DNA from 3 places in the Parageobacillus sp. KH3-4 genome. Region 3 is predicted to be linked to each of the others. Evidence: predicted binding sites of a transcription regulator. Region 3 holds the regulator's gene; each other region holds the start of a gene.

The links. The regulator Rex, encoded in region 3, represses fermentation and respiration genes when NADH is low (regulators of the CRP and FNR family bind a similar motif). The targets are predictions, from matches to a motif close to TTGTGAAATATTTCACAA.
Region 1: the regulator Rex is predicted to act here: its motif matches at 2,868-2,885, upstream of MWM02_RS10430 (nitrate reductase subunit alpha).
Region 2: the regulator Rex is predicted to act here: its motif matches at 3,052-3,069, upstream of MWM02_RS09405 (DUF6803 family protein).

The regions. Positions count from the first base shown of each region.
Region 1 covers NZ_AP025627.1:2,018,653-2,026,460, forward strand. The annotation lists gene MWM02_RS10415 (bacteriocin-processing peptidase family protein) at 1-1,161, opposite strand, end outside; gene MWM02_RS10420 (alpha/beta hydrolase) at 1,407-2,162, opposite strand; gene MWM02_RS10425 (metal-dependent hydrolase) at 2,240-2,746, opposite strand; gene MWM02_RS10430 (nitrate reductase subunit alpha) at 2,945-6,628, shown strand; gene narH (nitrate reductase subunit beta) at 6,618-7,808, shown strand, end outside.
Region 2 covers NZ_AP025627.1:1,810,023-1,817,830, reverse strand. The annotation lists gene MWM02_RS09420 (haloacid dehalogenase type II) at 1-554, shown strand, start outside; gene MWM02_RS09410 (pyridoxal-dependent decarboxylase) at 2,026-2,373, opposite strand; gene MWM02_RS09405 (DUF6803 family protein) at 3,152-3,640, shown strand; gene MWM02_RS09400 (class I SAM-dependent methyltransferase) at 3,862-4,476, opposite strand; gene MWM02_RS09395 (class I SAM-dependent methyltransferase) at 5,228-5,839, shown strand; gene MWM02_RS09390 (hypothetical protein) at 5,846-6,127, opposite strand; gene MWM02_RS09385 (GNAT family N-acetyltransferase) at 6,446-6,913, opposite strand; gene MWM02_RS09380 (MFS transporter) at 7,617-7,808, opposite strand, start outside.
Region 3 covers NZ_AP025627.1:3,560,468-3,568,275, forward strand. The annotation lists gene groL (chaperonin GroEL) at 1-1,211, opposite strand, end outside; gene groES (co-chaperone GroES) at 1,282-1,566, opposite strand; gene MWM02_RS18050 (CPBP family intramembrane glutamic endopeptidase) at 1,841-2,581, shown strand; gene MWM02_RS18055 (YdiK family protein) at 2,578-2,763, shown strand; gene tatC (twin-arginine translocase subunit TatC) at 2,776-3,522, opposite strand; gene tatA (twin-arginine translocase TatA/TatE family subunit) at 3,543-3,698, opposite strand; gene MWM02_RS18070 (redox-sensing transcriptional repressor Rex) at 3,714-4,352, opposite strand; gene moaC (cyclic pyranopterin monophosphate synthase MoaC) at 4,342-4,863, opposite strand; gene MWM02_RS18080 (ABC-F family ATP-binding cassette domain-containing protein) at 4,982-6,916, shown strand; gene tsaD (tRNA (adenosine(37)-N6)-threonylcarbamoyltransferase complex transferase subunit TsaD) at 7,286-7,808, opposite strand, start outside.

The DNA.
Region 1 (7,808 bases), 1.5 Mb from region 3:
TAGCAGCACGGGAATTCCGGCATCGATCAACCGTTTCCATCGCTCCACGGAACCGACGAAAAAGCGGCATAAAAAGCCGAGCGTTTCCAAATAATGTACGGTTGTCGACAATTTTGAACCGCGAACATCAAAAACATGCTGAGCCACTTCATCTTGTGTGCGCTCCTTGCCCAACAGCCACAGCATCATTTCCAAACTCGCGGGCACACAATAATTGTGTTTTTGCACGACAGGCACAAGCGGCAAGATCACTTGCGGCAGGGAAGCGCGTTCGCTTGCGCGCACGTATGGCGTAGATGCCAATGATTTCTCTGTTCGAACAAGCGCCGCTAGTTTATCGAATTTGCCAAGCTTGTAATAGATTTGCGCACGCACATGGGCAAAATAGCGATGGTGGACATGAAACGGAGTGAGGCGGTCGACCTCCTCCATCGCTTCGAGCGCTGCTTCGTACTCATGCAAATCGCGTAGCCGGCGCGCTTTTTCCACATATAACGCCGGCACTTGCGGAAACCGTTTGATGCCACGCTCGACAACTTCTAGTGCTTTCCGCTGGCAGCCGTTTAGCGCGTACAAGTCGGCCAAAAGCAAATGGCACATATCGCCGCGCTCCGGCTCATCCAATCCTTTCTGCAATATTTCTTCCGCTCTGTCGCGGTCGCCCGCTTCCATATAAAAGTATCCCCATTTATCGTACATCGGAATCGTTTCGTATCGTTCTACTACGTCCATCCACTGCTGTGCCTCTGCGATCCTGTGCATTTCCAAAAAAGTGCGCACGAGTGTGAATGCAGCGCGCGCGATATGTTCCGGTTTTTCCTTTCCGTTTGCAATTGCTTCTTCCAAACGCGGCCGTAGCGCTTCTTCGACATCCAGTGGCCGCCGTTCTTCGAGCCACTCATCACATACCCACGTCAGCGTCTGCAGCGTCGCAAAACGGCGGTGGGCGTAGCGCGCCAACAGCGCGCTATGGCGGTACATTAACGCATAATCAAACAAACGGATCAGATGATGAAACGAGTCCGCTGTTTGCCATGCCTGCAGCGGCATTCTCCAGCACAACGGATGTTCCTTTGCTTTCTGAAGCATCGGCTTTATTTCCTCTAATGCTTCGATAATGCGTTTTTCTTTTATATAGGTTGCGATTCGTTCTATATCCATGTACAAAGCTCCTTTTCTACTATAACTGTACAAGGCATTCCAACAAACAATGCCAACTTTTTGTGATATTCCTAGTGTAAAATGAACCGCAGAGAAGTGCTATAGTTTTTAAAGACACGACAGGAAATGAATCCTATCTTTCCTAGCAAAAGAGATTTGCCCGCGGATGATGGCGGGCAAATCTCTTTTTTGTTTGTATGCGCAGCAAAAATCGCAATGAGCGGAACAATGACGGGCCAAGCTTTTTATTTATTCGCATGCATGGCAAAAAAGCGCAGCGATAAATCGATAATCGTTTGTTGATCATAGTCCAGCGTCGCGACATGGTAGCTGTTTTTCAAAGATATGAGTTCTTTTTCCGCCGAGCTGATTTTCTGCAAAATCAGCCGTGAGTTATCCGGCGGGACGACATGGTCTTCTTCCGACACAAAAATAAGCGCTGGACATGTAATGCGGTGAAGGTTGTTTCTTACTTTCTCCATCAGTTTGACAATTTGTTGAAGTGAAGCGGTTGGCGTTTTTTCATACGCCAGCTCTTTCACTTCCGGATTTTTAATATCCGAGCCGATCGCGTCCAAGTAGCGCGGCAGCTCAGCACGATGAGCGGCGCCGTCGGCCATAACCGGTATGTCGATAGCTGCGTTGATCGGAACGATGCCTTGAATGTCAGGATAGGTCTCGGCCATATACAATGCGAGCGTCCCGCCCATCGACAATCCTGTCACAAAAATAATGCCACACCGCTCTTTCAGCCATTGGTACCCCTCTTCCACGGAATGAATCCAATCTTCGTATGTCGTCTGCTCCATATCTTCATAATGCGTTCCATGTCCTCTCAGACGCGGGCCGCAGACGGTATAGCCCGCCTTGGCGTATGCTTCGCCTAACGGACGCATGCTTTGCGTCGTGCCGGTAAAACCGTGAGAAAGCAAAATGCCCGTGCGACTTCCTTCAAAATAAAACGGCTCCGCCCCTGGCAGTACAGGGTACCTCTCTTTCATCTCCTCTCCCCCACTTCAGAAAATGCGCTTCCTTTTGTAATTTGTATTCGCCGCCGACAGGCTTTTTTCCTTTTTCCTCACCAAAACAAAGCAAGCGAACGCCACCATTCAGAAAACAGCTGTTCTTTTGTACCGAGATAGATAAGCAAAACAAACGCCGCGTAAAACAACGCCTTTTCTACGATATTGCCTGTACGATAAAGCGGAATTTTAAACCGCTTTGTAGTGAACGGCCAAAAGAGAGGCACACCTTGGACAGAAAAAAAGTCTTCGAGAATATGAAACAAATAGCCAAGCGCAAAGCCAGCCGCAAATAGCGAAGATGATTCCCACATTACGACAAGTGCGATGATTCCCCATACGAAAAGCGAATGGGTCATGCCGCGATGGCCGAACGCTTCTTTTACTTTATTCGATACGCCAAATGAACGCCGCCCGACGTACGATGTCGGCTCGTCAATGTCCGGGAGCAAGCTGCCGACGACAATTCCCGCCGTATAGCTTACTGTAAAAGAAAGCGATGTTTGTGCCGCTGCCGTTGCTCCTAATAGCAATGATGTAACAATATGACTATGATATCGCAAAGTGACCTCCTGCATATAAAAATTTTTCCTTTATTATAGCACATAAAAAGAATGTTTGTTCGTTTTTTATATGTTCATACTTTTTCGTCATCGTTTGACAGATTTGTGACAACCGAGACAAATGTGACAAAGTTCACATCTCTTTATTTCCATTATGGATATAGTAGATTACACAAATTGTTGAAGGAGTGAAACAAAATGAAACGAAAACGATCTCCATTATTGAACCGTTTCAAATATATAAAACCGATTGAACGGTACGCCAATGATCATAGTGAAGTGACGTATGGCGACCGCGATTGGGAAAATGCTTACCGCCGCCGCTGGCAGCACGATAAGGTCGTTCGTTCGACCCATGGAGTCAACTGCACTGGTTCGTGCAGCTGGAACATCTACGTCAAAGACGGCATTGTCACATGGGAAGGACAACAAATCGATTATCCATCAACCGGACCGGATATGCCGGATTTTGAACCGCGCGGCTGTCCCCGCGGCGCGAGTTTTTCATGGTACATTTACAGCCCGCTCCGCGTCAAATATCCATACGTGCGCGGCATCTTGATGGATATGTGGAGGGAAGCGTTAAAAAAACATAAAAACCCGCTTGACGCTTGGAAAAGCATCGTCGAAAATCCGGAAAAAGCAAAACAGTATAAACAAGCGCGCGGAAAAGGCGGATTTGTCCGCGTCAGCTGGGATGAAGCGTTAACGCTAGTCGCTGCTTCCTTATTATATACCGTTATCAAATACGGCCCTGACCGCAATGTCGGCTTTTCGCCAATTCCAGCAATGTCGATGGTCAGCCATGCGGCTGGTTCGCGCTTTATGCAGCTGATGGGCGGGCCGATGCTCAGCTTTTACGACTGGTATGCGGACTTGCCGCCGGCATCGCCGCAAATTTGGGGCGACCAGACCGACGTTCCCGAATCGAGCGATTGGTACAACTCCGGCTACATTATTACATGGGGTTCGAACGTGCCGCTCACCAGGACGCCGGACGCCCACTTTTTAGCAGAAGCCCGCTACCGTGGCACCAAAGTTGTTTCCGTCAGCCCGGATTATGCCGAATCGACGAAATTTGCCGACGATTGGCTCAGCGTCAAACAAGGAACGGACGGCGCACTCGCGATGGCGATGGGGCATGTCATTTTAAAAGAATATTACGTCGATCAGCAAGTTCCTTACTTCCAGCAATACGCAAAAACGTACACTGATTTCCCATTTGTCGTAATGTTGAAAAAAGACGGCGACAAATGGGTGGCCGGCCGCTTCTTGCATGCAAAAGATCTCGGCCGCAACGTCACCAACGCCGAATGGAAACCGATCGTTTACGATGACAACACAAATTCGTTTGTGATCCCAAACGGAACGATCGGCTCACGCTGGGACGGTCAAGGAAAATGGAATTTGCGCATGGTCGATGAAGAAACAGAAAAACCGATCGAACCGCGCCTATCGTTTTTAGGTATGGAAGACGAACTTGTCACAATTCATATTCCGTACTTTACCGAAGAAGGAAGGAAAACGATCGAACGCGTTGTTCCGGCGAAAAAAGTGCAAATCGAAGATGGCGAAATATATGTCACGACCGTCTATGACCTCGTCCTCGCCAATTACGGGGTTGACCGCGGCATCGGCGGAAACGTTGCCCGAACATATGATGACCTCGTTCCATTTACGCCGGCATGGCAAGAAGCGATTACGGGGGTGAAACGGGAGCTTGCCATTAAAATCGCGCGCGAGTTTGCGCAAAACGCGGTCGACACGAATGGGCGCTCGATGATTATCGTTGGCGCCGGCATTAACCATTGGTTTAACTCCGATACGATTTACCGCGCCGTATTGAACCTCGTCTTGTTCGTCGGCGCACAAGGCGTCAATGGCGGCGGCTGGGCGCACTACGTCGGGCAAGAAAAACTTCGTCCGGTGGAAGGATGGCAAACGATTATGACAGCGCGCGATTGGACAGCGCCGCCGAAATTGCAAAACGGTACATCGTTCTTCTACTTTGCGACCGATCAATGGCGCTATGAAGAAACGCCGGTCGATGAACTCGTATCACCGCTTGTGAAAAAAGCTCGCTATTCGCACTACGCGGATTATAACGTGCTCGCTGCTCGGCTTGGCTGGCTTCCGTCTTATCCAACATTTAACAAAAACGGCATTGATCTTTACAAAGAAGCTATCGCCAATGGCGCAACAACTCCAGAACAAATTGGAAATTACGTGGCCGAACAGCTCAAAACGAAACAATTGCAATTTGCAATTGAAGACCCGGACAACGAAGTCAACTTTCCAAGAAACTTAATCGTCTGGCGCGCAAATTTAATTTCGAGCTCCGGCAAAGGCCATGAATATTTCTTAAAACACTTGCTTGGCACTACGCACGGTTTGCTAAACGACGATAAAGACAGTCTGCGTCCGCAAGAAATCAAATGGCGGGACAAGGCGCCGGAAGGAAAACTGGACTTGTTAGTGAACCTTGATTTCCGCATGGCGGGAACAGCGCTTTACTCTGATGTCGTTCTTCCGGCGGCGACATGGTATGAAAAACATGATTTAAACAGCACAGATATGCATCCGTTCATTCATCCGTTCAATCCGGCGATTTCTTCCCCTTGGGAAGCACGCTCGGACTGGGACATTTTCAAATCATTAGCAAAAGCTGTCTCCGATGTCGCCAAACAAATCGGCATGAAGCCGGTCAAAGAAGTCGTCGCCACCCCGCTTATGCACGATACAGCACAAGAACTGGCGCAGCCGTTCGGCAAAGTCCGTGACTGGAGCAAAGGCGAGTGCGAACCGATTCCGGGAAAAACGATGCCAAACATTCACGTTGTTGAACGCGATTATACGCTTATTTACGAGAAAATGATCGCACTTGGACCGAATGTGGCCAAACAGCCAATGGGCGCAAAAGGCATCGCTTGGTCAGCCAAAGACGAATACGAAAAATTGAAAAAGATGTTAGGAACGATCAAATGCGCGGCGACCGCTGCCGGCTGCCCGGACATCAGCGATGCGAAAAAAGTGGCGGAAGCGATTCTCACATTATCCTCGACGACGAACGGAAAAGTGGCGATGAAAGCGTGGAAAACGCTCGAGAAAAAGACAAATTTATCGCTTGTCGATTTGGCGAAAGAACGCGAAGAAGAATGTTTTACATTTGAACAAATTACAGCGCAGCCGAAAACGGTCATCACCTCGCCGGCATTTAGCGGTTCAGAAAAAGGAGGACGGCGCTATTCTCCGTTTACAACGAATGTCGAGCGGCTCATTCCGTGGCGTACATTGACAGGGCGGCAGTCATTCTATCTCGACCATGAGCTCATGCACGAATTTGGCGAAGCGATGGCTACCTTTAAGCCGATATTGCAGCACCGCCCGTTCTCGAAAAAGCGTCCGGAAGCAAAAGGAAAGGAAATCGTTTTGAACTATTTAACGCCGCATAATAAATGGTCGATTCACAGCATGTATTTTGATGCGCTGCCAATGCTCACTCTTTTCCGCGGCGGCCCGACCGTCTGGATCAACAAAGATGATGCCGAAGAAGCCGGCATTCGCGATAACGACTGGATTGAATGTTTCAACCGCAACGGCGTCGTCGTTGCCCGCGCCGTTGTTTCCCACCGCTTGCCGCGCGGCATGGCGTTTATGCACCATGCCCAAGACCGGCACATTAACGTTCCGGGCACGAAACTGACAAACAACCGCGGCGGCACGCACAACAGCCCGACGCGCATCCATGTGAAGCCGACACATATGATCGGCGGATACGCGCAATTAAGCTACGGCTTTAACTATTACGGCCCAACAGGAAACCAACGCGACTTGTACGTCATTATCCGCAAATTAGAGGAGGTTGATTGGCTTGAAGATTAAAGCGCAAGTCGGCATGGTCATGAACTTGGATAAATGCATTGGTTGCCATACATGCAGCGTCACTTGCAAAAATACGTGGACAAACCGCCCCGGCGCAGAATATATGTACTTCAACAACGTGGAAACAAAGCCGGGAATCGGTTATCCGAAACAATGGGAAGACCAAGAAAAATATAAAGGCGGCTGGGAGCTTAAAAACGGCGAGCTCCAGCTCAAATCCGGCTCGAAAGCGATGCGCCTTGTTAACTTGTTTTACAACCCGTACCAGCCAACGATTGATGATTACTACGAACCGTGGAATTACGATTACGAAACATTGACAAATAGCCCGCAAAAACGCCATCAGCCGGTCGCCCGCCCGAAATCAGCCATTACCGGCGAATTCATGGAACTGTCATGGGGACCGAACTGGGAAGACGACCTCGCTGGCGCCCATATTACCGGTTTAAAAGACCCAAATGTTGTCAAAATGGAACAATCGATCCGGGCGGAGTTCGAAAACGTCTTTATGATGTATTTGCCGCGCATTTGCGAGCATTGCATCAATCCAGCGTGCGTCTCAAGCTGCCCGTCGGGGGCGATGTACAAACGCGACGAGGACGGCATCGTCCTCGTCGACCAAAACGCCTGCCGCGCTTGGCGATATTGCGTAACAAGCTGTCCGTATAAAAAGGTATATTTTAACTGGCAAACAAATAAAGCGGAAAAATGCACGCTCTGCTTCCCGCGCATTGAAGCGGGCATGCCGACGATTTGCGCGGAAACGTGCGTTGGCCGCATCCGCTATATCGGCGTCATGCTTTATGATGCTGACAAAGTGAAAGAAGCGGCAAGCGTGGAAGAGGAAAAAGCGCTGTACCACGCCCAGCTTGGCATTTTCCTCGACCCGCATGATCCGGAAGTGATCGCAAAAGCAAAAGAAGAAGGCATTCCAGATGAATGGATTGAAGCGGCACAGCGTTCGCCGATTTATAAAATGATTGTCGACTGGAAAATCGCGCTTCCGCTTCATCCAGAATACCGGACATTGCCAATGGTATGGTACATTCCGCCACTAAGCCCGATCATGAATCTGTTTGAAGGAAAAGGAAGCAAAGCGAATGCGGAAGATATTTTCCCGGCGATTGATGAAATGCGCATCCCAATCGAATATTTGGCGAACTTGCTGACAGCCGGCGAT
Region 2 (7,808 bases), 1.8 Mb from region 3:
TATGGCGGCAAAAGCAATTGGAATATTGTTTCTTGCGGCAACTGATGGGCGCGTATATTCCGTTTCATGAAGTTACGAAACAGGCACTGCAATTTGCGTGTGAATCATTACAAGTTTCTTTAACCAATGAAACAGCGGAAGATTTATTAAACGCTTATCATTTCTTATCCCCTTATCCAGAGGTAGAAGAAGTGTTACAAGCGTTAAAAGACGAAACACTCGTCGTCTTTTCAAACGGTTCTCCTGATATGCTGCTTCCTTTGTTGGACAATACAGGGCTGGGAAAGTATTTTGATTACATCATTAGTGTTGATGAAGTAAAACAATACAAGCCTTCACCATTAGCTTATCAACATGCGGTAAGCCGACTGAACGTAAATCGAGAGGAAGTATTGTTTTTATCCTCGAATACTTGGGATATTGCTGGAGCAAGCAAATTTGGTTTTCAAACCGCGTGGATCAATCGCACGAACAACGTAATGGACTTTCTTGATGTTACTCCTAACTATACATTTACAAATTTGTTAGAGCTTATAGAACATCTAAAAAGATAAAGAAACAAGGACCGGTCTTATCTCTGTCAAGTAGACAAATAGACAAAATAAAAAAGTCTATACAACCTTTCTCCGGTGGAATATCGGGGAAAGGTTGTTCTTCCTTTGGAATCGTTCTTTGTTATAAAGCACGACTAACCTGCTGATTCATTTCGTTCGACATATGCGACAAGGAGAAAGATAAAAGATAGTTCAACAATCTCATTTGCAATATGAAGAAAATTGTCTTATCTGCTCTTTTTGAACTTCCATTACCTGTTTTGTTTTTTCCATTTTCACTTGCCCTTTTATCATTTTACTTCTCCTCTCTTTTCACTAAAAAATGTGATCACTAATGAAACCGTCCTTAGTCCTTATCAGTAATAAATACAGGGGAAATGACTTTTTGACAGCTGAAGAGATTTTTTTCAGAAATATTGCCGCCATCCCTATGGTTATGATAAAGATCTCGTACTACAAATATTTGATACACGAAACAAAAACATTTCAGGAAGTATACTGATTCCAAGATCAGCTTGATTTTCAGCTAATTCATATTCGAGCTTTGGTGACACTTGATTTTTGATTTTCCTTTAAAATCCGCGCCCTACATTGTTATCGCTCCCCTACTCTGGAATAATAAACTGTTCTTCTTCCATCTTCAGTAGATACTGCTTCTTACGCTTTAACACTAACTTATTAGTAGATCTTATACTTCCTACATTTGTTATCTTGTTAGAGAAAAGAATAAAAATTAAAATATTTTAATAACTTTTGTATTAATCTATACTTAACAAGTAAAAGGGAGTTCTTTAAATAGAATATATATACTTACTTGTTTTACCAATAATAGGTGTTTTGTGGTTTTTAAATTTAACAAGCTTTTTAAAAAATTTACACAGTAATGGAAACATACTTAATCAAACAATACTAGGTGCCGTATTAACCTTTATCTTTACTTTTCTATTTATGTACGGGTTTTTAGGAACGCATTAATTATTCAAATACCTCCTGTACAAAAAGGATTGAACTACCTCCACTTACCGGCTAATGGACGATGGAAGTGGGGGATTCTTGCTTGTTTCCTTTGGCCGTTGTTGCTCAAAGGAAACAAGCCGCCCTCCTCTGTTCAACAAGAGAAGTAGCCATATAGGGATGTCCAAAGTGTCCCTTACGGAGGACACTATATACCTGCTAATACAGCACATATAGAAGGTACACCATCTTCCCTCGTAGGCATCCAAAGAACTCATTGCAATACACCATGTTAAAGCTGGCGATATCATCTGCTTTTTAATTGCTTGCTGCGACTGGAATGCACAGACAGGAAGTTGTTGATTTGAAGCGGGAGAAGGTTGATTTTAACAATAAAACAATCCAAATATATGAAAAAGTTAATAATAAGGAACGGCTTTTTCCTCACTTTTTACTGCCAATAAATACTAATACTCAAAGAGTTGAATCACCTTGGATCTTTCTAAATCACTAGTCATCAAATCCCTCCTGCTTTTCCTTCTTCAATCATTTTATTAATCTTTTTCTCTAAATCTGAAGTATCCATCTGAGAATTTTGATTAGTTTTAACCGCGATTACACTAGATGTTCCTAAACCAAGTAACATTGCAGCTTTATGAAGGGAAGTGTGGCTAGCTTCTGAAGCCAAGATAACTGGTTGTTCCATTAACCTAGTTAATCCTTCCTCTTTAACTGAAAAGCAGTGATTACGCGCCACTGCAAGAGCTTGTAAATTTGCAAGACTTCCGCCGCTTATCATTACTCCCCCACTCTGTTCATCGTAACCAAACATTCGGGCAATGTTCCGCAGCACTTGTACTTCCATTTGGGAAAATACAGGAGACATTTCAAGACTCAGCATGTTGTTATTAAGGCATTGTTGTTACAAATTTATGACTTACCGCCATTCAAACATTGCCTTGCTTTTATTTAACGCCTCTCGTTAGTGAAACATCATTCTCCACATACGCAGTACAAATTCCAACTTAAAAACATTCTGCACTTCATCCAAAATACATAGCTAAGACGGTAAGAAGGAATGAAGTTAAGCAGATGAATCTGTTCTTCCTCACTCCAATGTTTTGCCAATCTCCCCCCAACACAAAAATTTATAAGAAATATATTCTAAACAAATTGTTTTAACCCTTTTTCGAACTAGTGCTGCCTCGTTAATGAATTTCGTATAAAATCCATTCTAATACTTTCAAGGATAATTGATTATCATCACCTGCCATTACTGCTTTCTTTCCATGTAATAATAATTTTAATACAATCTTGGACCAAACAAATGAAACCATCCTCTTTCATTTGTTTACGAAGTTCTTAATTAAGTGAACCCTACATATCATGCTTGAACGTATGATGGCACCACCAAGGCAGCCGCCGTCCATATCCAAGTTGTTTAATACGGGGCATCTAGGAGGTAATCACACCAATATCACTGCTTCTCGTTGCTTCATCATATATTTATTCATTTACGTCTGCGGCAAAAGAAAATTATATTCAGTGAATCTTGTCACAAATCATTCTTAAAATTTCCAAAGAAAATGCACAAATTGTGATTAATGTTAGTAGATGTGTAAACAAATACAGGGGGTGATTGGATGAACATGACGCATTACATGGAACTGTTAGCAGTGAATCAACCTTGGAATTTGATTTTATTTATGGCTATTCCCGTTGCTCTTGCCGAAACGATCGCGATAACGGAACTAGCCATTCTTTTTACTCGACGTTTCGATGGAATGATCCGTAAAGTCAACAAAATATGCAGTATCCTTGCTGGTGTCTATTTTTTAGGAATTTTTATTTACTTATTTGTCAATGCCGTCATTCCATTTACATTGAATGGGGAATGGCGCGGATGGATTGATATCATTGCAGTAGGATTTTATTTAATGGGAGTCCTTCCATTATTGGGATTAAGTCTAATCGATTTAGGCATAGTCGGGCGAAGATGGAGCGAGGAACAAAAATTGAAATATCATTCCACTTTCGTTGGTATATTTTTAGTAGTAGCCCATATTGCCATGATTTTTGGAATGCTCGACCCATCGATTGGCGGCAACCATTCCCATCATATGCATATGTAAAAGTAAAAGAGGGTGTCCCAAAAATGATTGCTTTTGGGACACCCCCCACATTTCTAATTCAACATATTGCAGAAACAATTCTCGATTGTGTAAGAAATAAAATGTCAATCAAGGAACAATTTAATTCACATTTTGTTTAATTAGTTTCTTACTTCTTAGAAAAGCTAATTTATTATTGAGTGAGTTATAGCTGGATTTTCACTAAGACCAAGGAAATAAAACTATTTGCCACTCGATGGATTAACACCGATAGCACATACAGCTGAAACCGGCTTCATTTTTTTCACTTCAAGTCGAATTGATGTGAACCCTGCCGCTTTGAGATACTGTACTAATTTTTCCCCTTCTTGGCGTGCCATTTCATTAGTTGCACCCTTGGAGCGAGGCTGGAGTGTAATTGCAATCAGCCCGTTTGGCTTCAGCAAATTCCGTAACTCTTTTAATCGTTCAATAGGTTGCTCCCAGAATATAATCGAATTGATCGAAAAGATTTTATCAAACGTTTCGTTAAACACAGGAATATCCTCAATAGCCGCAAGCTGTAGCTTTACTCTTCCTTCCCGTATAGCGGCCTCATTTCTTTTTTGTGCTTGTGAAAGCATTACTTCTGAGGGGTCAATTCCTACGAACATCCCCTCCTTAATGATGCTGCTTATCTTCTCAGCTGCGATTCCGGGACCAAATCCAATCTCTAATACCGTATCATTGCTTCGTATATCCAATAATGACACGGTCCATTCGTTGATTTCTTTATTGGTAGCTGCCATAATCCTCCCACCGATGTTTCCTAAAAAACCAGATGGCCGACCGAATAAATTCATCAAGAATCGACTCATTAAAAACCTCCTCTAAAATGGATTCTAAATTGTTTTTTATATATAAAAGGAAGACTTCTTGATGTAAGTTTAGAGTATCAAAAGCTACTCTAAGAGAAGTTCGAATAGCATCGGATTTATAATCCTTATCTGCGATATTCCCCCTCTTTAATTACAATTGTCGTTTCACACGATCGGCCAATCCAATCAATGTTAGTCAGCTTAATTAAACCAGCCATTTTACCCTTAAGATATATTACGCCATATATTACACCTTTTCCTTCTTCAACTAATGCTGTCTGTTAGCATAATGAAAAAAGGATACCTTACCCACATTTTGAATCGCCTGCATTACCAATGTAATATCACTGTCTTCAATGGCTACATCCGATCCGTATTGGTGTCAATTGACATTTCCGATATCTGCTTGCGTAGGTGCCGGGGCATCATTGATTCCATCCCCATCATGGCTACCGTTTGCTTCTGGATTTCTAGTTTGTACCAAACAAGAGAAAAAGGGATGCCGTTTTACATTATCTCTACCTGTTACCTCAATAAAAGGGAGTGCCAGAAAAACGCGGATTTACAAATACTAACAAAATTTTTTCAAAAAACAGATTCCGGTACAATAAGAAAGCCGGGCTTTTGTATATCATTTGGAGGAACATTTTCATTATCGATTCCCGGAGTGTAACAAAAAATAGAAACAATTCGTTCATTATACCGTATTGAAAGGTAGTAATAAGTATAAGGATCAGGAGGTAATTGGTTCATGGAGAAAACGCAATTGATACAAAAATTCAATAAACAGGCTGCCAAATATGCAAAAAAACGTAAAAAACAAGAACAAAATAAATGGAGAAAGCAAATTTTCCAGTCAGTTAAAGGAAAAACTCTAGAGGTGGCTGTTGGAGCGGGGATGAATTTCGCCTTTTATCCTAAAGACATTGAGTACATAGGTGTAGATTTCAGCCCCCAAATGATTGAACAAGCTAAAGAAGCAGCAAGAGAATATGGGATTAATGCTAAATTTATCATATCTGATGTGGAAAGTCTTAACTTCCCTGAGAATTCCTTTGATACCATTGTATCATCGGGTTCTTTATGTAGTTATGAAGATCCAGTCCATGTTCTAAATCTTTTTAATCAATGGTGTAAGGAAGACGGCCAGATATTACTTATGGAGCATGGATTATTTTCTGTCCCTGCACTGGCTTGGCTCCAAAAGAAACTTGATAATTTTGCCGTTAAAGCTATTGGATGCCATCAAAATCGGGATATCTTAGATATAGTCAAGCAATCCAATTTGATAATTAACAAGCATGAACGTGCATTCTTGGGATATCTTTATTTAATCTGGGCAAATCCGCAAAAGATACAATAGTATAATTTAGGAGTTAATTAGCGTCTTTTTATAGGTGGTCTTAATTCTTCCAAATACAAAGTTATTCCTTGGATATGTTGTTTTGCTGTTTCCTGCTATGAAACCAATTGGAGTTTCATTGTTTTTCCAAAAAAATCCCGCAAATTTAGGAGCATGAAACAAATCCGTAAGCCTTTCTTTAGCAGTTTCATACGTCCAACTTTCATTCCAAGGCTCACTATTAAAAACTTTAAATTCGATACATTGTTTCAAATTATCTGTTGTAATTGGTACAACTGTTTCTGTCACCAAAAGTTCCTTCTTCCAATATAATTCTTCAACTACCCTTCCCTTAGCCAAACATGAAACAAGTTTCACCACAGATGATGGGAGTTCATTCGTTCTTCCATGAGAGACAACCATATCGCATCTATGCTCACCCCATCAGAAGGATGAAAATAAAATATATGTCGATACTGTTCTTATGGCTTAAGTCAAAGAGCGTTTAGTATTGCCATTTTGGGTTTAGAAATTTTCATGATAGACCTCCATGCCATGATATGACACCAACAAATGATGAAAACACAAATTTTCGGGACAGTTGAATTAGTAAATTCATTTTCTAACCTAAATAGATAATTCCCATTTTTCTTCTATAAGTTCTTTGTTAGACAAATTTCGTATTCGAGTCTCTTTTAGTTGGAACCCATTTTTCTCATAAATACGTCTTGCTGTTTTAAGTTCACTATTTGTCCAAAGTATGACAGCCTGGTAGCCTTTTTCTTTACAAAAAGCAATTGCGGTTTGTAACAATTGCTTTCCATAACCAGAACCTCTTAGATCAGGTTCAACAAGAAATAATCCTAACTGAGCAACTTTGTCATTCACTTTTTTAATACTTATTGAACCTTTTGGCTCTCCTTCAATTTCTAAAATCCAAATATTTTCTTTGCTGTCAGACCTTTTTATAAAACCATTCACACTTTCTGCAATGAAATCCCGGAAAGACAAGTCGTACTGGTATTCTCTATTGTATATCTTATAATGTGAGTTAATTATGTAATCTGCGTCCTCTAATTTAAACATGCGTATCATTATATCACCATTTTCCTTTATTTCACATTAAAGGTTACCTTCTTCAATGAACCTGCCCCGTTCATATTAGTAGAAACTGAACGAACTTTTGTTTTAAAAGTGATGTAGAACGAAGATCAGTAAATCCTGAAATATCATCACCGATATTTCGTGTTAGTCAAGCCGGCTCCTTATTAAGCTTATACAGATGCTAAGCTGTTAAAATGAAAGCAGCTCAGTGCATACTTCTATATGTAATTGTATAATTGCTTGTTAATAAGCGGTTTCTTCCTCAAACAGTACAGGAGATAATCCTCTGGTTTCAATTGCGGAATATTCCAAAGTTATTCTCCTTGCACGATTGTCCCACTTATCGTTTTAGGAAGTCTTAGTGATCCCTGTGACCTTTCTTTAAAGGAAAAGATAAAAGGATTACTATTTGTTCCTGCACCAATGATGACGCTCAAATCCTTTGGAGAATATAAAACCGTATGCAACGTACCAAAAAAATTTTTGTAATCATCGAAAAATAAAGGTGATTTTTCGCTATTAAAGTGATGAAAAGCAGACAACAGTGCAACAAAATACCATTTGAAGACACTAAACCTAAATTGTATTCCAACATGTAATCCGAATACCTAAAAAAGTAAATTTCATTTAGAGGCTATAAAAAACAGACATTGGCAAGGTTTGACTTTCCCATTATTATGGTTAACCCCGCTTGTTACAATTGTTTTTGGTGATTAACGGTTTCATTGGCTTTATTATCCTTAAATTTTAAAAGACCCATAGCAGTAAGAATGAGAAACATAACGGATGTAAATCCTATTAAAACCCATATACTATACTCGGATTCTAAACGATCCATACTCCATCCCATGAGTAAAGGAAGAACTGCTCCCCCAATTCCGCCTGA
Region 3 (7,808 bases):
GCCGCACGAGTAGAGTTGAGCGCGTCTTCAATGCGCAATTTGCGTTCTTTCAATTCTGTTTCTGTCGCCGCACCAACTTTGATGACCGCTACACCGCCAGCTAGTTTTGCTAGACGTTCTTGTAATTTTTCGCGGTCAAATTCAGAAGTAGTTTCTTCTAATTGCGCACGGATTTGGTTGATGCGAGCTTTAATGCGGTCAGAATCGCCAGCGCCTTCTACGATTGTCGTATTTTCTTTCGTTACAACAACTTTCGAAGCGCGGCCAAGCGATGCGATTGTTGTCGATTTTAATTCGCGTCCTAGTTCTTCGGAGATGACTTCACCGCCAGTTAAGATCGCGATGTCTTCCAACATTGCTTTACGGCGATCACCGAAGCCAGGCGCTTTTACCGCTACCGCAGTGAATGTACCGCGAAGTTTGTTTACAACTAATGTCGCAAGCGCTTCGCCTTCGACGTCTTCCGCGATGATTAACAATGGTTTGCCTTGTTGAACCACTTGTTCTAAGATAGGCAAGAGGTCTTGAATGTTCGAGATTTTTTTGTCAGTGATTAAGATATATGGATTTTCAAGCACTGCTTCCATTTTTTCCGTATCTGTGATCATGTATGGAGACGCATAACCGCGGTCAAATTGCATACCTTCGACAACATCTAATTCTGTTGTGAAACCTTTCGATTCTTCTAATGTGATAACACCGTCGTTGCCGACGCGTTCCATTGCTTCTGCGATTAATTGACCAACTTCTTCGTCAGCCGCAGAAATAGCCGCAACTTGCGCGATCGATTCTTTTCCTTGGATTGGTTTGGAGATTGCTTTTAATTCTTCTACCGCTACAGCAACTGCTTTTTCAATACCTTTGCGGATTCCCATTGGGTTTGCGCCAGCTGTAACGTTTTTCAATCCTTCGCGAATCATTGCTTGCGCAAGAACTGTCGCTGTTGTTGTACCGTCCCCAGCAACATCGTTCGTTTTGCTTGCAACTTCAGCAACAAGCTTCGCACCCATGTTTTCAAATGGGTCTTCTAATTCGATTTCTTTCGCGATTGTTACACCGTCGTTAGTGATTAATGGAGAACCGAATTTTTTCTCTAACACAACGTTACGGCCTTTTGGACCTAACGTTACTTTTACTGCATCAGCTAGTTTGTCCACACCGCGCAACATCGCGCGACGAGCTTCTTCGCTGAATTTAATTTCTTTTGCCATACCCCGTTACCTCCTTATAAAATGAAATCGTTAAGTATTTTTTGCATATCTATGTTATCAACGCTGTATATTAACCAATAACAGCCAAAATATCGCTTTCACGCAAAATTAAGTATTCTTTGCCGTCATATTTCACTTCTGTACCCGCATATTTCGAAAAGATAATGCGATCGCCAACTTCCACTTCTGGAGCTACACGTTGACCGTTGTCAAGCACGCGTCCTTTTCCAACGGCAACAACTTTACCTTCTTGTGGTTTTTCTTTCGCAGTATCTGGCAATACGATACCGCTTGCAGTTTTTTCTTCCGTTTCAACGATTTCAATGACAACGCGATCACCTAATGGCTTTAACACGGAAAACAACCTCCTTAACATAATTTTCGCCGTTCTTATTAGCACTCGTCGATGTCGAGTGCTAACACACTTATAATATTAATGAACTTCTCTTTTTTTTGCAAGTAGGAAATACAAAAAAATAACATGTTTTTTCTCGTTTCTTCCCCTTAAATTATTTCATATTTCCACAAAATCTAAACAACAACAGTCGATTCTTTTTTGTCATTTTTTATAAAAGATATGCTACAATACGGAAAGTATCATTATTTTATCAGTAAAGGGGTAAGTTTCGTTGAAACGGCGCTATTGGTATGTCATTATTACGTACGTCATCATGCAGCTATCAGGTCTCGTAGGAGTCCCGTTGTTGCATTTTCTCGGTGTCGGAAAACATGCAAAAAATGACTTTGTCGCGGCGGAGATCGCCTCTGGCTATTGGGCAGTGATCAGCTTTTCCATTGCTTTTCTCCTCATCCTCTTTTTCTTGCGCGAGGATATAAAACAGCGGCACACCCGTTATGGTGTTCCGTTATCAACAGCATGGATGTGGGCTGTCGGCGGCTTCTTTTTGTCGTTGTTCGCTCAAAGCATTGCCGCCAATATTGAATGGCGCTTGCTCGGTATCGAGCCTGGTTCAGAAAATACAAAACGAATTGTCGATATCATTCAGGTCACACCATTATTGATGGTTGTCACTTCCATCATTGGGCCAATTTTAGAAGAAATTATTTTCCGCAAAATTATTTTCGGAACGCTATATCAAAAATATAACTTTTTCATTTCCGCGCTAGTTAGTTCGCTTTTATTTGCCATCGTCCATATGGAACTTGAACATCTGCTATTGTATGCGACAATGGGATTCACTTTCGCGTTTCTCTACGCGAAGACAAAACGCATTTTCGTTCCGATTTTTGCCCATGTCACCATGAATACGTTCGTCGTATTCGTACAGACGATATTTGCCGATGATATTGAAAAAATGATGCGGCAAACAGAACATATACAATTCATTATTTGGAGGCTTTTAGTATGATGAAAGGGTCACCATTGCAATTCGCGCTTTTCTATTTCCTTATGGGCATACTATTTACTTACTTGTCGATTCAAAGCGCCGATGAAACCATTTGGAATTTTTTCACGATCGTTCTTGCAATACTGGCTACGCTCGATTTTGGCACCGCAATTCGCTTATTGGTGCTCTACTTTAAAAAATAAACCTCCCGCGCATCACGGGAGGTTTTCTTGTTCCTTCTGCGCCAATAACACTTTTCGATAAGCCATTTTCGAAATCCAAATGCTAATTTCATATAAAATCGAAAGCGGAATCATGACAATGACTTGTGACAGCACGTCCGGCGGCGTAATAACCGCCGCCAAAATCAATAAGGCTAAATATGCATATTTGCGCACCTTCACTAACAACATCGGTGTAATCAAGCCAAGCCTTGTTAAAAACATCACAACGACCGGTAGCTGAAATACGATCCCAAACGGTAAGACAAGATGAAGTAAAAATTGAAAATATTCATTAACACCGATAACTTGATGAATGCCAAGACGTTCTGCCAAATTTTTCATAAAGCGAACAACAAAAGGAAATAGGACGAAATACGCAAAGCTAACGCCGGCTAAAAAGAGAAAAATCGAAATCGGGATGTAACTTAACGTAACTCTTCGTTCTTTTTCATACAGCCCGGGACTGACAAACGCCCAAATTTGATAAAGGAGAACCGGGGCGGTCAGAATAAACGCAATGACAAACGCAAATTGAAAATAAATTTTTATCGGGTCTGTCAGACGAAAGGCGTTCATCGTCAATTCTTTCGCTTCATCCGTCTGCTGCAAATACAAAATGACGGGCTCCACGAAAAAAAAGCTGGCGACAAGCGCGATGATAAAAAACACAACAACGATAATAAGCCGTTTTCGCAATTCTCCTAGGTGTTCATACACCGACATTTCTTTATCGTCCATATTTCAATCATCCTAACAAATCATAATTGATCTTGTTTTTTTTCATCCTCATCCGCCAGCCCTTTTGTCGCATCTTTAAACTCACGCAGCGATTGGCCGAGCGACTTGCCCAACTCCGGGAGTTTTTTTGTTCCAAACAATAATAAAATAACAAGCACAATTAACAAATATTTCACTTTTCATTCTCTCCTTTATTCGGCTGGATAATTTTTCAAGAAATAGACTAGCGATTGCAGTTCAACCGCCAAATCAATATGGTGGACGCGAATATGCTTCGGCACGTTCAAACGGGCTGGCGTAAAGTTTAAAATTCCTTTAATTCCTTTTTGAACAAGACGATCGGTAATCCATTGCGCTACGTGGGCCGGAACAGTCAAAATCGCGACAGGAATGCCCTCGTGAAGACGGGTTTCCAGCTCGTCCAAATGATATACAGGCACACCGCCAACTTCTTTCCCTATTTTCTTTTCATCTACGTCAAATGCCATCACAATTTTTGTGTTGTTGTTTTTCGAAAAATTATAATTTAAAAACGCCGTCCCTAAGTTTCCAACGCCGAATAGCGCCACTTCGGTAATCTCATCTTGATCAAGCGTCTTGCGAAAAAAAGACAATAAATAATTGACATTATATCCGTATCCTTTTTTGCCAAGCGCACCGAAATAAGAAAAATCGCGGCGAATTGTCGCAGAGTCGACCTTCACTGCCTCACTCAACTCCGCGGAAGAAACCCGTTGTTTTCCTGAAGCATGTAAATTTTTTAAAAAGCGGTAATACAATGGCAAACGTTTTGCAGTTGCTTGCGGAATTTTTGGTTGTTCATTGCTCATTCACAAATCCCCCAGCATGACTTTTTTCTCGTTGATAATGGCCTGATTTCCCACCTTTTTTTTCCACTAAATAGGTTGGACCAATGACCATTCCTTTATCTAACGCCTTACACATATCATAAACCGTCAGTGCACAAACAGAAGCAGCCGTTAGCGCTTCCATCTCTACTCCTGTACTTCCTTTCGTTTTGACTGTTACGGTAATCACCAGCTCATATAACGCTTTTTCTTCCTCGACATGCCAAGCAAACTGGATGTCGACTCCTTTTAACATAAGAGGATGGCACATCGGAATTAAATCCGGCGTCTTTTTTGCCGCCATAACGCCAGCTATTTGCGCAACAGCAAGCACATCCCCTTTTTCAATAGCGTGGTTCGTCATTTTTTCGTAAATTTCTTTATTGACGGTCACGCTCGTCCGCGCCACTGCTACACGAACTGTGTCTTCCTTTTCTGTAATATCGACCATTTTTGCGCGACCTTGCTCATTAAAATGCGTAAATGTTGTCAATGTAATCTCCTCCAATTAAAACTATACACTATTTTTCGTCATCTGTCTTTTATCGTTTTATTGCGATAAGAAAACAAGTTACGCTACACTATTATTGTTAAACGAGAGGTGAACGACAATGATTATCTTACAAGTCAATCAATTGACAAAATATTTCGGTGCTGACCTTATTTTATCGAATATAAAATTAGAAATACAATCAAAAGACCGAATTGCTCTCGTCGGAAGAAACGGGGCGGGAAAATCGACATTATTAAAAATTATCGCCGGCGAAATGTCTTACGACAGCGGGGAAATCATCAAACCGAAGGAAGTATCGATCGGATATCTCGCGCAAGATAGCGGGCTGCACTCCTCTTTATCGATTTGGGAAGAAATGATGACGGTATTCGCTCCGCTGAAAGCAATGGAAACTCAATTGCGCGAGATGGAGCGGCAAATGGGTGATCCTGACTTGCTCGCCGATTCTTCTCGCTACGAAAAGCTGTTAAAAGATTACGATGCATTACAAGAGCACTATAAAGAACAAGGCGGCTATCAATACGAAGCCAATATCCGCTCGGTGTTGCACGGTTTACAATTTTCGCAATATGATTATATGACAACTCCTGTTCAATCATTAAGCGGCGGGCAGCGGACTCGGCTGGCGCTTGGAAAATTGCTTTTAATGAAGCCGGATTTGCTTATTTTGGACGAACCGACAAACCATTTAGATCTCGAGACATTAACATGGCTCGAACAATATTTGCAAACATATCCTGGCGCCATTCTCGTCGTATCCCACGACCGTTACTTTCTCGATAAAGTCGCCACCCAAGTATACGAGCTATCGCGTACCACATTGAAACGGTACACGGGAAATTATAGCCGTTACTTAGAACAAAAAGCGGCCGAATACGAACGGGAGCGAAAACTGTACGAAAAACAGCAAGAAGAAATCGCAAAGCTTCAAGACTTTATTCAACGTAATATTGCCCGTGCCTCTACAACGAGACGCGCCCAAAGCCGGCGAAAGCAGTTGGAAAAAATGAAAATAATAGAAAAGCCGATAGGTGATGAAAAATCTGCTTCCTTTTCTTTCGATATTGAACGGCAAAGCGGAAATGACGTGCTGATCGCCGAAGACGTCGCGGTCGGGTATGATATGGACAAACCGCTCATCCGCAACATTCGCTTCCGCATCGCACGCGGCGAAAGCATCGCGCTTGTCGGACCGAACGGAATCGGAAAGTCAACGCTGCTAAAAGCGATCGTAAACAAACTTCCGCTACAAGCAGGGCGTTTCCGCTACGGTTCGAACGTGCAAATCGGCTATTACGACCAAAATCAAGCAGATTTGTCGTCCAATAAGCGCGTTTTAGACGAACTTTGGGATGCATATCCCGAAAAAACGGAAAGAGAAATTCGGACAGTACTTGGTAATTTTTTATTTTCCGGCGACGACGTGCTGAAACCTGTATCGGCGCTAAGCGGCGGCGAAAAAGCAAGGCTGGCGCTTGCCAAATTAATGATGCAAAAAGCGAATTTCCTTATTCTCGACGAACCGACAAACCATCTTGATTTAGACAGCAAAGAAGTGCTCGAAAACGCCTTAATCGAATATCCCGGAACTATTTTATTTGTTTCGCACGACCGCTATTTTATTAACCGAATCGCCACGAAAATATATGAACTTTCTAGCGACGGGATTACCGAGTATTTAGGAGACTATGACTACTATATCGCAAAAAAAGCGGAAATGCTTGAGCTACAGCGCCTCGCTTCCGAGAAACGAACAGACCGCTCTTATGAAGAATCATCATCGAAACTTAGCTACGAACAGGAAAAAGAGGCGAAAAAACTAGAACGGCAGCGCAAACGGCGCATTGAAGAGATTGAAACAGAAATTAGTGAATTAGAACAGCAAATCGCGCATATCGACGAGCAATTATGCGATCCGAACATTTACCAAGATCACGAAAAAGTACAACAATTAACAAAAGAGAATGAAGAAATGAAGGACAAATTAGAAAAATTACTGGAAGAATGGGAAACACTTCATACATTAGAATAATAATGGGCAAAAAACATCCGCGTGTTTGTACAACCGTGGATGTTTTTTAATTAGTCACATACCCACAAAGTTATCCCCAATTCCTTTCCCGTAATCCGAGTTATTCACCGACTTTTCCACATTATCCACAAAAAATTCCGCTTTTATTGGGGAAAATTTGTGGTTATTTTCTCCTTAATAAAACAAGATTATTTCTGTTTTTCCACAATATCCACAATTTGTGGATAAATATATTCACACCGATTATTTTTTTGATAAAAAATTTATCTTTGTTTCTATTATACGAACATTCAAAATAATCTTTCGTTTCGTTCTATAAAAAAGAACTTCCTCCAAGAATTTCCTGGAAAGAAGTCCTTTCGCTAACGTTTATGCTAATTCTAAACTTGGATCGGCATTTAATGCCATATCAGCGCGCTTTCCTTGTTCAAACAAAACGGTTCCTGCCGCTGCAATCATCGCTGCATTGTCGGTACAGAGCGATAATGGCGGAATGACTAACTCGATATCGTCCAATTCGGCCATTTTTCGCGCCAACTCCGCTCGCAAGCCTCTATTTGCTGCGACTCCACCCGCAAGCAGCACTTGACGCACATTATATTCTTTTGCCGCATTGACAGTTTTGGTCACAAGCACGTCAATGACGCTCGCTTGAAAGCTGGCTGCCATATTTTTCGGATCGACATGTTCCCCGCGTTGCTTCGCATTATGGAGCGTGTTTAATACCGCTGATTTCAATCCGCTGAAACTAAAGTCATACGACCCTTCCTCCAGCCATGCCCGTGGCAAATCAATCGTCACCTTCCCTTCATGTGCCAGACGGTCGATATGCGGTCCGCCTGGATAAGGGAGGTTTAGCGCCCTCGCCACTTTGTCATACGCTTCTCCCGCT